3 regions of the Kocuria flava genome follow, and region 2 is predicted to be linked to each of the others. Evidence: predicted binding sites of a transcription regulator. Region 2 holds the regulator's gene; each other region holds the start of a gene.
What was found. Region 2 encodes LexA, which represses DNA repair genes until DNA is damaged. Its sites were predicted from a motif close to TCGAACANNTGTTCGA; they were not measured.

Region 1: the regulator LexA is predicted to act here: its motif matches at 1,202-1,217, upstream of ruvA (Holliday junction branch migration protein RuvA).
Region 3: the regulator LexA is predicted to act here: its motif matches at 1,491-1,506, upstream of AS188_RS11390 (DUF6504 family protein).

The regions. Positions count from the first base shown of each region.
Region 1 is NZ_CP013254.1:2,537,682-2,540,946, reverse strand. Features, by position in the region: gene AS188_RS11335 (YebC/PmpR family DNA-binding transcriptional regulator) at 1-515, shown strand, start outside; gene AS188_RS11330 (crossover junction endodeoxyribonuclease RuvC) at 584-1,138, shown strand; gene ruvA (Holliday junction branch migration protein RuvA) at 1,273-1,911, shown strand; gene ruvB (Holliday junction branch migration DNA helicase RuvB) at 1,938-3,020, shown strand; gene AS188_RS11315 (preprotein translocase subunit YajC) at 3,092-3,265, shown strand, end outside.
Region 2 is NZ_CP013254.1:1,906,849-1,910,113, reverse strand. Features, by position in the region: gene AS188_RS08520 (histidinol-phosphate transaminase) at 1-348, opposite strand, end outside; gene AS188_RS08515 (LysM peptidoglycan-binding domain-containing protein) at 396-746, opposite strand; gene lexA (transcriptional repressor LexA) at 1,079-1,816, shown strand; gene AS188_RS08505 (ATP-dependent DNA helicase) at 1,937-3,265, opposite strand, start outside.
Region 3 is NZ_CP013254.1:2,553,969-2,557,233, forward strand. Features, by position in the region: gene AS188_RS11380 (TIGR03885 family FMN-dependent LLM class oxidoreductase) at 1-135, opposite strand, end outside; gene AS188_RS11385 (fumarylacetoacetate hydrolase family protein) at 161-994, opposite strand; gene AS188_RS11390 (DUF6504 family protein) at 1,110-1,433, opposite strand; gene AS188_RS11395 (GNAT family N-acetyltransferase) at 1,720-2,226, shown strand; gene AS188_RS11400 (TerC family protein) at 2,467-3,265, shown strand, end outside.

The DNA of each region.
Region 1 (3,265 bases), 630 kb from region 2:
ACGACGAGATCCTCTACGAGGCCCGCGGCCCCCAGGGCACCGCCCTCTACATCGAGTGCCTCACCGACAACAAGAACCGCGCGGCCTCCGAGGTGCGCGTGGCCGTCACCCGCAACGGCGGCACCATGGCCGACTCCGGGTCCGTGGCCTTCCTCTTCGAGCGCAAGGGCGTCGTCGAGGTCGCGAAGAAGGACGGGCTCACCGAGGACGACGTCCTCGTGGCCGTCCTCGACGCCGGCGCCGAGGAGGTGATCGAGGGCGAGGAGGAGTTCGAGGTCGTCTCCGAGGCCACCGACCTGCCCGCGATCCGCACTGCCCTCGACGAGGCCGGGCTCGAGTACAACAACGACGACCCCCAGTTCCGCCCGTCCATGAAGGTCGAGCTCGACGAGGACGGCGCCCGCAAGTTCCTGCGCCTGGCCGACGCCGTCGAGGAGCTCGACGACGTGCAGAACGTCTACTCCAACGCCGAGATCCCGGCCGAGGTCCTCGCCCGGCTCGAGGACGAGGACTGAGCACGCAGGGCCAGCGCATCCTCGGGGTCGACCCCGGGCTGACCCGGTGCGGGTTCGGCCTCGTGCAGGTGCGCGGGGACCGCACCGCCACGCTCGTGGAGGTCGGCGTCGCCGGGACCCAGGCCGCCGAGCCCCTCGACCGGCGCATCCTGCGGATCTGGGAGGCCACCGACGAGTGGATCCTGCGGCACCGCCCCGACGCCCTGGCCCTCGAGCGGGTCTTCGCCCAGGCCAGCGTGCACACCGTGATCGGCACCGCCCACGCCTCCGGGGCCGTGATCGCCGCGGCCGCCCGCCACGGGGTGCCCGTCGCCTGGCACACCCCCTCGGAGGTCAAGGCCGCCGTGACGGGCGACGGCCGGGCCGACAAGGCCTCGGTCGCGCGCATGGTCGTGCGGATCCTGCGCCTGGCCGAGGCCCCGCGCCCGGCCGACGCCGCCGACGCCCTGGCCATCGCCATCTGCCACGGCTGGCGCGGGGGCGGCACCGGCCTCGACGCCACCGCCGGCACCGAGACCCACCAGGGCGCCCGGCCCGTGGCCGCCCGCCGCTCCGCCATGACCCCCGCCCAGCGGGCGTGGGCGGAGGCGGAGGCCCGGGCCCGGCGCGGCCGGGCCGGCTGAGCCCCCCGGCCGGGCCGGTGCGGGGCGTCGGCCCGCCCTGCTACAGTGGCCGTCGACCCGCATTCGTAGATCCGTTCGAATCGTCCGCGCCCGGCCGGGCGCGCCGGCGGGGGACCACGGGAAGGAGCCGCGCGGTGATCGCGTCCATCACGGGAGAGGTCGAGCACGTCGGCCTCACCACCGCCGTCGTCTCCGTGGGCGGCTTCGGCGTCCAGGTCCACGCCACCGCCGAGACGCTCGCGGGCCTGCGGGTCGGGCGCCAGGTGCGCCTGGACACCGCCTGGGTCGCCCGCAAGGACGAGTCCCCGCTGCTCTTCGGCTTCCGGGCCCCCGCCGAGCGGGAGGTCTTCGAGACCATGCTCGGCGTCAGCGGCGTCGGCCCCCGCACCGCCCTGGCCGTGCTCGCGGTGCTCGGCCCCGACGACGTCCACCGGGCCATCGCCGAGGGCGACGCCACGGCCTTCACCCGGGTCCCCGGCATCGGGCCCAAGGGGGCCCGGCGGATCGTGCTCGAGCTCGCCGACAAGCTCGTGGTCCCCGAGCGCCCCGCCGAGCCCGCCCCCGCCCCGGTGGAGCCGTGGCGCGCGCAGGTGCTCGAGGCGCTCGTGGGGCTGGGCTGGAGCGAGAAGGACGCCGCCCGCGGGGTCGCCGACGCCCTCGACGGCCGCGAGGAGCTCGCCGCCTCCGGCGACGTCCCCCTCATCCTGCGCACCGTGCTCGGCTGGCTCGGCGCCGCCAAGGCCGGCACCCGCACCGCCGACCGGGGGGTGTGAGCGTGGCACGGGAGGACGGCGCCGCCGTGAACGCCCGGGACCGGCTGGTCTCCGCGACCGACGAGCCCGACGAGAAGCAGCTGGAGTCGGCGCTGCGCCCGGCGAACCTCGACGAGTTCGTCGGCCAGAAGCGCGTGCGCCAGCAGCTCTCCCTCGTCCTGGAGGCCTCCCGCCTGCGCGGGCGCTCCGCCGACCACGTGCTGCTGTCCGGGCCCCCGGGCCTGGGCAAGACCACCCTCGCGATGATCATCGCCGAGGAGATGGGCGCGCCCCTGCGGATCTCCTCCGGCCCGGCCATCCAGCACGCCGGGGACCTCGCCGCGATCCTGTCCTCCCTGACCGAGGGCGAGGTGCTGTTCCTCGACGAGATCCACCGGATGTCCCGGCCCGCCGAGGAGATGCTCTACATGGCGATGGAGGACTTCCGCGTCGACATCGTCGTGGGCAAGGGCGCCGGGGCGACCTCCATCCCGCTGGACCTGCCCCCGTTCACCCTCGTGGGGGCCACGACCCGGGCGGGGCTGCTGCCGGGCCCGCTGCGTGACCGCTTCGGCTTCACCGGTCACCTCGAGTTCTACTCCGTCGAGGAGCTCGAGCTCGTGCTGCGCCGCTCCGCCGGGCTGATGGACCTCGCCATGACCGCCGAGGGCTTCGCCGAGGTGGCCTCCCGCTCCCGCGGCACCCCCCGCATCGCCAACCGGCTGCTGCGCCGGGTCCGCGACTGGGCGCTCGTGCACGGCGTCGAGCGGATCGACGCCCGCGCCGCCTCGACCGCCCTGGACATGTACGAGGTCGACGCCCGCGGCCTCGACCGGCTGGACCGCTCCGTGCTGACCGCGCTCGTGACGAAGTTCAACGGCGGGCCCGTCGGGCTCTCCACCCTCGCGATCGCGGTGGGGGAGGAGACCGAGACCGTCGAGACCGTCGCCGAGCCCTACCTCGTGCGCGAGGGGCTGCTCGGGCGCACCCCGCGCGGGCGGATCGCCATGGCCGCCGCGTGGGAGCACCTCGGGCTGCCCGCCCCGGAGCACGCCGCCTACCGGGACCCCGCGCTGCGCGCCGCCCTCGGCGGCCCCGACGAGGACGACGCCACCCTGTTCGAGGACTGAGCTCCCGGGCCCCGCCCAGGGGGATCCCCTACCATGGGACGGAAAACCCGCTCCCGATCGAACGGACGTCCGTGACCTCGCACCTGATCGCCCAGTCCCTCGCCGCCCAGGCGGCCCAGCCCCAGGGCGGCGGTGGCTCCTGGCTGCTGCCCCTCATGCTCGTGGCCTTCGTGCTGCTGCTGTGGCTGCCGATGCGCCGGCAGAAGAAGGCCATGGCGCAGATGAAGCAGAAGCAGGCGACCATG
Region 2 (3,265 bases):
CGTCAGCAGGCGCCGGCCCGGACCGCCGAAGGCCTGCAGCAGCTGCTGGAGGATCTCGTTGGAGCCGTTGGCCGCCCACAGGTGCTCGGCGCGCAGACCGTGGCCGAGATAGCGGGCGAGCTCCTCGCGCAGGGCGTTGAACTCGCGGTCCGGGTAGCGGTTGAGCGTCCGGGCGGCCTCCGTGACCTCCGCGACGATCGCGGCGTGCACGTCCTCCGGCACCGGGTGGGTGTTCTCGTTGGTGTTGAGGGCGACGGCGACGTCCAGCTGCGGGGCGCCGTACGGGGTGCGGCCGCGCAGGCTGTCGCGGAGCGGGAGGGCGGAGAGGCGGTCCAGGTTCTGCGTCACCCGGACAGCTTAGTCCCCGGCCCCGTGCGACCCGAACCCGGTCCGGCTCAGGCGGCGGGGACCACGAGCTCCTGGCCGGCGACGAGGGCGGAGCTGCGCAGGTCGTTGAGCTCGACGATCTCGTCCATGACGTCGCGCGGGTCCCGCTGGGGGTCGGCGGCCACGGCGAGGTCCCACAGGCTCTCGCCGGGGTGGACGACGGCGCGCTCGGTCCCGGCGCCGACGTGCGGGTCGCTGCCCGCGGACGCGGTGGAGGGCACGAGGAAGATCACGGCGAGCACGACGAGCGCGGCCGCTCCCGTGAGCAGGGGCAGCCCCACGAGCACGAACCGGCCGCGGCGGGTGAGGGTCAGCCGGGCGGCGTGCTCCCCGGTGCGGATGCTGGCACTGGCACTCATGGCATGAACTCCTTGACGGGCCCGCGGCGACGGGCGATCCTCGAACGGCTCTGCGATCGGCGGATTCGTACGAACTCCATTCGATCGAACACATCTTCGAACACCGACGGACCATGTCTAGCACGTGCCTGCGAACGGTGTCGACACTTGCTCGTACATGTGTTTGAAGACACCGGCGGACTCGCCTAGGCTGGGGGCAGGTCCGGGAACGGTCCGGCCCGGCGCGCACCAGGTGCGGCGGCCGACCGGACACCCAGAGAACCACCCGGGTCCGACATCGGAGTACGGCACGGGCCCGCCGGCGCCGACCGGACGGGAAAGGACGACGCGCAATGCCCCAGCTGCCCACCCCCGAGGAGCCCCGGGACCGCCCGGCGCGCACCCGGCGCTCCCGCGGCCTGAGCCCGCGCCAGCGCACGATCCTGGAGACGATCCAGCGCTCGATCGCCGAGCGCGGCTACCCGCCGTCGATGCGCGAGATCGGCGACCTCGTGGGCCTGGCGTCCCTGTCGAGCGTCACCCACCAGCTCTCCCAGCTCGAGAAGCTCGGCTACCTCCGCCGGGACCCCAAGCGGCCGCGGGCCATGGAGGTGCTCACCCCCCTGCAGCTGCGCGGCACGGCGGAGCCCGCCGGCGGCGAGCCGGCCGGGGCGCGCACGGGCGCGGACGCCGTCGCCGAGCTGTCGACCTCCGCCGACGTCACGATGGTCCCGCTGGTCGGCCACATCGCCGCGGGCGGGCCGATCACCGCCGAGCAGGCGGTCGAGGACGTGCTCGCCCTGCCGCGCCAGCTCGTGGGCCACGGCGAGCTGTTCATGCTGCGCGTGAAGGGCGACTCGATGGTCGACGCCGCGATCTGCGACGGCGACTGGGTCGTGGTCCGCCGCCAGAGCTCGGCCGACAACGGCGACATCGTCGCGGCGCTGCTCGACGAGGAGGCCACCGTCAAGACCTTCCGCCAGCGCGACGGCCACACGTGGCTGCTGCCGCAGAACACCCGCTACGAGCCGATCCTGGGCGACCACGCCACGGTGATGGGCAAGGTCGTCTCGGTGCTGCGCAGCCTCTGAGGGCCGCCCACCGCTGCGCGCACGGCGCCCGGATCCGCAGGGGTCCGGGCGCCGTCGTCGTCCCCGGCCGCACGAGCGGTCCGGGGGCCGAACGGTCCGGGGGCCGGGTGGCCCGGGGGCTCAGCCCGCCGGCAGGCGCGCCAGGGCCCCGAGGACCACCGAGCGGTCCGTGGTGGTCCACAGCGGGGGCAGCGAGGCGCGCAGGAACCCGCCGTAGCGGGCGGTGGCGATCCGCGAGTCCAGGACGGCGACGACGCCGCGGTCCCCGCCGGCCCGGATGAGCCGGCCGGCGCCCTGGGCCAGCCGCACGGCCGCGTGCGTGGCGGAGACCGACATGAACCCGTTGCCGCCGGCGCGCTCGGCGGCCCGGCTGCGGGCCGTGGCCAGCGGGTCGTCGGGGCGCGGGAACGGGATCCGGTCGATCATCACGAGCCGGCACGAGCTGCCGGGCACGTCCACGCCCTGCCACAGGCTCAGCGTGCCGAACAGGCTCGCCGCGGGGTCCTCGGCGAACTCCTGCACGAGCCCGGCCAGGGAGGCGTCGCCCTGGCACAGGATCGGCAGATCGGTGCGCTCCCGCAGCGCCTCGGCGGCCTCCTCGGCCGCGCGGCGGGAGGAGAACAGGCCCAGGGCCCCGCCGCGGGAGGCCTCCAGCAGGGCGAGCATCTCGTCGAGCTGCGCCTCGGTGAGCCGGCGCCCGGGCTTCTCCAGGTGCCGGGCCAGGTAGAGGATGCCCTGCCGGGGGTAGTCGAAGGGGCTGCCGACGTCGATGCCCTCCCAGCGGGGGGCGCCCTCGCCGCGCAGGCCCAGCGCCCCGGCCGCGGCGTCGAAGGAGGAGCCCACGGACAGGGTCGCGGAGGTCAGCACGACCGTGCGGCCGTCGAACAGGCCCTCGCGCAGCGTGCCGGCCACCGACAGGGGGGCCACGTGCAGGGTCGCGGGGTCGGTGTCCTCCGCGGGCACCCACCCGCGGCCCGGCTCCCAGCCGCCCTGGCGGGAGAGCCACAGCACCTCGCGGGAACCCTCGGCGGCGAGCACCCGCTCGGCGAGCTCCAGGACGTCGCTGACGCGGGAGCGGGCCATCTGCCGCCCGGCGTCGGCGTCCTTCTCCGCGCCCTGCCCGGACTTCGACTCGGTCAGCGCGGTGCGCGCGGCGTCGCGGACCTGGGCCACGGCGGCGGCCTGGGCGTCGGTGAGCCCCCGGTGCAGCAGCTCGGCCGGGGCGCCCAGCAGGGCCGCCTCGAGGGCGGCCGCCCCGGCGGTGAGCGCGTCGGGGCTCGCGGAGGTGTGCTTGCGCAGGGAGCTCGCGGCGGCGCGGACCATGGCCGCGGACAGCTGCCCGGTCACGGCCCCGGTGACCCGGTCCTGCAGCTCGTGGGCCTCGTCGATGACCACGACGTCGTGCTCGGGCAGCACCGTGACGCCCTCGAAGGCGTTGATCGCCAGCAG
Region 3 (3,265 bases), 650 kb from region 2:
CCGCGGGGACCAGGGCTCGAGGTGGTCCGAGCACATGGCGGCGGCGAAGCCGGCCTGCTCGGCGTGCCGGACGTCGCGCAGCAGCTGCTCGGGCGGGATCTGCTCGTGGGAGGCGTGGAAGCCGACGGTCGCCATGGGGTCTCCTCCGGTCGCGGTCGGGTCAGCGGGGCAGCAGGTCCTCGGCGGGGGTGCACACGTTGCGCAGCTCGCCGATGCCCTCGATCTCGGTGACGACCTCCTGGCCGTCCCGCAGCCAGATCCGCCGCGGCTTCTTCGCCAGGCCCACGCCGGCCGGGGTGCCGCAGGCGACGAGGTCGCCCGGCTCCAGGGTCATGAACCGGGTGAGGTACTCCACCAGCTGCACCGCGGAGAAGATCATCCGGTCGGTGCTGGAGTCCTGGTGGCGCACCCCGTCCACCGTGCAGCGCACGGCCAGGCCGGCCTCGGGGTCGACCTCGTCCGGGGTCACGACGACGGGGCCCACCGGGGTGGTGCGGTCGAAGTTCTTGCCCTGGAACCACTCGGAGGTCCGGCCCTGCCAGTCCCGCACGGAGACGTCGTTCATGATCGTGTACCCGGCGATGGCCGCCCGGGCCCGTCCGGCGTCCGCGTGGCGGACGGTCGTGCCGATCACCGCGACGAGCTCGGCCTCCCAGTCGATCTTCTCGGACTCCTCGGGCATCGCGATGGGGTCGACGGGGCCGACGAGGGCGTTGGCGTACTTGGCGAAGATCGTGGGGTGCTCGGGGATCTCCTGGCCGACCTCCTCGGCGTGGTCGTGGAAGTTCAGCCCGGCGCACAGGATCTTCCCGGGCCGCAGCACCGGGGTGAGCAGCTCCTCCGGGGCGGGGGCGGGGCCGGGCTCCCCGGGCAGGGAGAGGTCGCCCCCGGCCAGCAGCGCCCCCACGTCCGGGACGGGCAGGTAGACGGTCTCCCCCGCCTCCTGCCGGAAGGCCTGGGTGCTGCCGCTGCGGGCCACGGTGCCGAGTCTCACGGGTGCTGCCTCTCTGCCGGACGAACCGCGCGGGGAGCGCGGTCGGTGCGGGGCGCCGCGCGGACGGCCCGCACCCCCGATCCTATGCACGGGACCCGCCGCGCGCGGGCCCGCCTCACGCGCAGCGCCCGACCCGGATCCCGGTCGCGCTCGTGGCCGCGAGCAGCCGCCAGCGGCCGGTGTCGAGGGTGTGGACGAGCTCGAGGGTGAGCAGCTCCGTGCGCGGGCCGAGCTGGACCTGCACCCGCCACATCTGCTGGTCGACGACCCCGGCGCCCCGCTCCCGGGGCAGCCGCAGGTCCTCCGCCCACCACGCCCGCCGCTCGTACCAGCGCACGGGGTCCTGCGCCACGCGGTAGGCCCGCCCGCGCCAGCGCACCCCCACCGGCACGCCCTCGGCGTCGCAGTCCACGTCCACGCTCTCCGTCAGCACTCCCACCACGGCTCCTCTCCCTCCGACGGCGCCCGCCGGCCGGGCACCCTGTCCTCTGGAAGCTAGAACACCTGTGCGACAGGCTAAGCCGATGAGCTTCCTGCGGGGAACACGTGTTCACTGGCCGGAGCCTGCCGCCCGGACCGCGCCGGGACGCCCGGAATCCGTGGACAACCCCGGTGAAATGGATACGCTGAGAGGACGGAGGACGCGCCCGCCGGGTCCTCCCTGACGCCCCTGACCCCTCGTCCGCCCCCGCCGGAGCAGCCGGCGTCGACCCACGGAGGCCCCCATGACCGGAACCATCACGCTGATCGCCCGCACCGTGGCGAACACCAGGCCGAACCCGGTGCCCACCCGCCCGGCCACGCCCGAGGACGCCGAGGCCCTGGCCCAGCTCTACTACTCCTCCTACGAGCAGGGCGGGGTCTCCAGCCTCGCGGAGGCCCGCCAGGTCGTCCAGGGCGTCTTCGCCGGCGAGTACGGCCCCCTCCTGGCGGAGGCCTCCCCCGTGGTCGCCGACGAGGACGGCACGATCGTCGCCGCGGCCCTGACCCTCGAGCGCCGCGTGGGCGACGGCGAGCTCCCGGACGCCCCGTACCTCTTCGAGCTGTTCACCGCCGCGTCCCGCCGCCGGCAGGGTCTCGCCGAGCAGCTCGTGCGCTCCAGCATGGACACCCTCTGCCACAGCGGCTACGACCAGCTGTGCCTGCGCATCGCCGAGGACAACGCCGCCGCGCTCGCGCTCTACCTCACCCTGGACTTCAACCGCTGGGTCCCGGAGGACGACGACTACTGAGCCGACCACCGGACCGGGGGCGAGGAGGAGGCCCGGGACCCGCTGCGGGTCCCGGGCCTCCTCCCGTCCGCCCTCCGGCACCCCTTGTCCCCAACAGGTGAAGAGTGCTTCACTTGTTCGTGTCAGGGAGGGGAGTATCCCACCGTCGTCCCGTCGTCATTCCGGCCCCGCGGGGCCCGGCGGGGCGGGCCCCGCGGGGCCGGGAGAGACCTCCGATCGGATCGATCGGAGGGTTTCGTCGTGGATGTCCCGTTCTGGATCTGGGCCGCGGTGCTCGGCTTCATCGTGCTCGTGCTGGCCGTCGACCTGTTCGCCCACCGCCGCGCCCACGTGATCGGCGTGCGCGAGGCGGCCGTGTGGTCGGGGGTGTGGGTGGCTTGCGGCGTGGCCTTCGGTCTCGTCGTCTGGCGGGTGTGGGGGGCGGAGCTCGGCCAGCAGTACTTCGCCGGCTACCTCATCGAGAAGTCCCTGGCCGTGGACAACGTCTTCGTCTGGGCGATCGTCTTCAGCTGGTTCGCCGTCCCGCGGGAGTTCCAGCACCGCGTGCTGTTCCTGGGAGTGCTCGGTGCCCTGGTGTTCCGCGGGATCTTCATCGCCGCCGGGGCGGTGCTGATCCAGAACTTCTCCTGGGTCCTCTACGTCTTCGCCGCGTTCCTGCTCTGGACCGGCTGGCGGATGATCCGCCAGCGCAACGAGCACCTGAACCCCGACCAGTCGGCGGTGCTGCGCGCCTTCCGCCGCCTCGTGCCCATGACCGAGGCCTACCACGGGCAGAAGCTGCTGGTCCGCAAGGACGGCGTGCTGCTGGCCACCCCGCTGCTGGCGGTGCTGGTGCTGATCGAGGCCACCGACGTCGTCTTCGCCGTGGACTCCATCCCCGCGATCTTCGCCGTGACCGACGAGGTGTTCCTGGTCTTCACCGCCAACGCCTTCGCGATCCTGGGCCTGCGGGCCATGTACTTCCTGCTCGCCGATCTGATCCACCGCTTCGTGTACCTGAAGATCGGCCTCGCCCTGGTGCTGATCTGGGTCGGGGTCA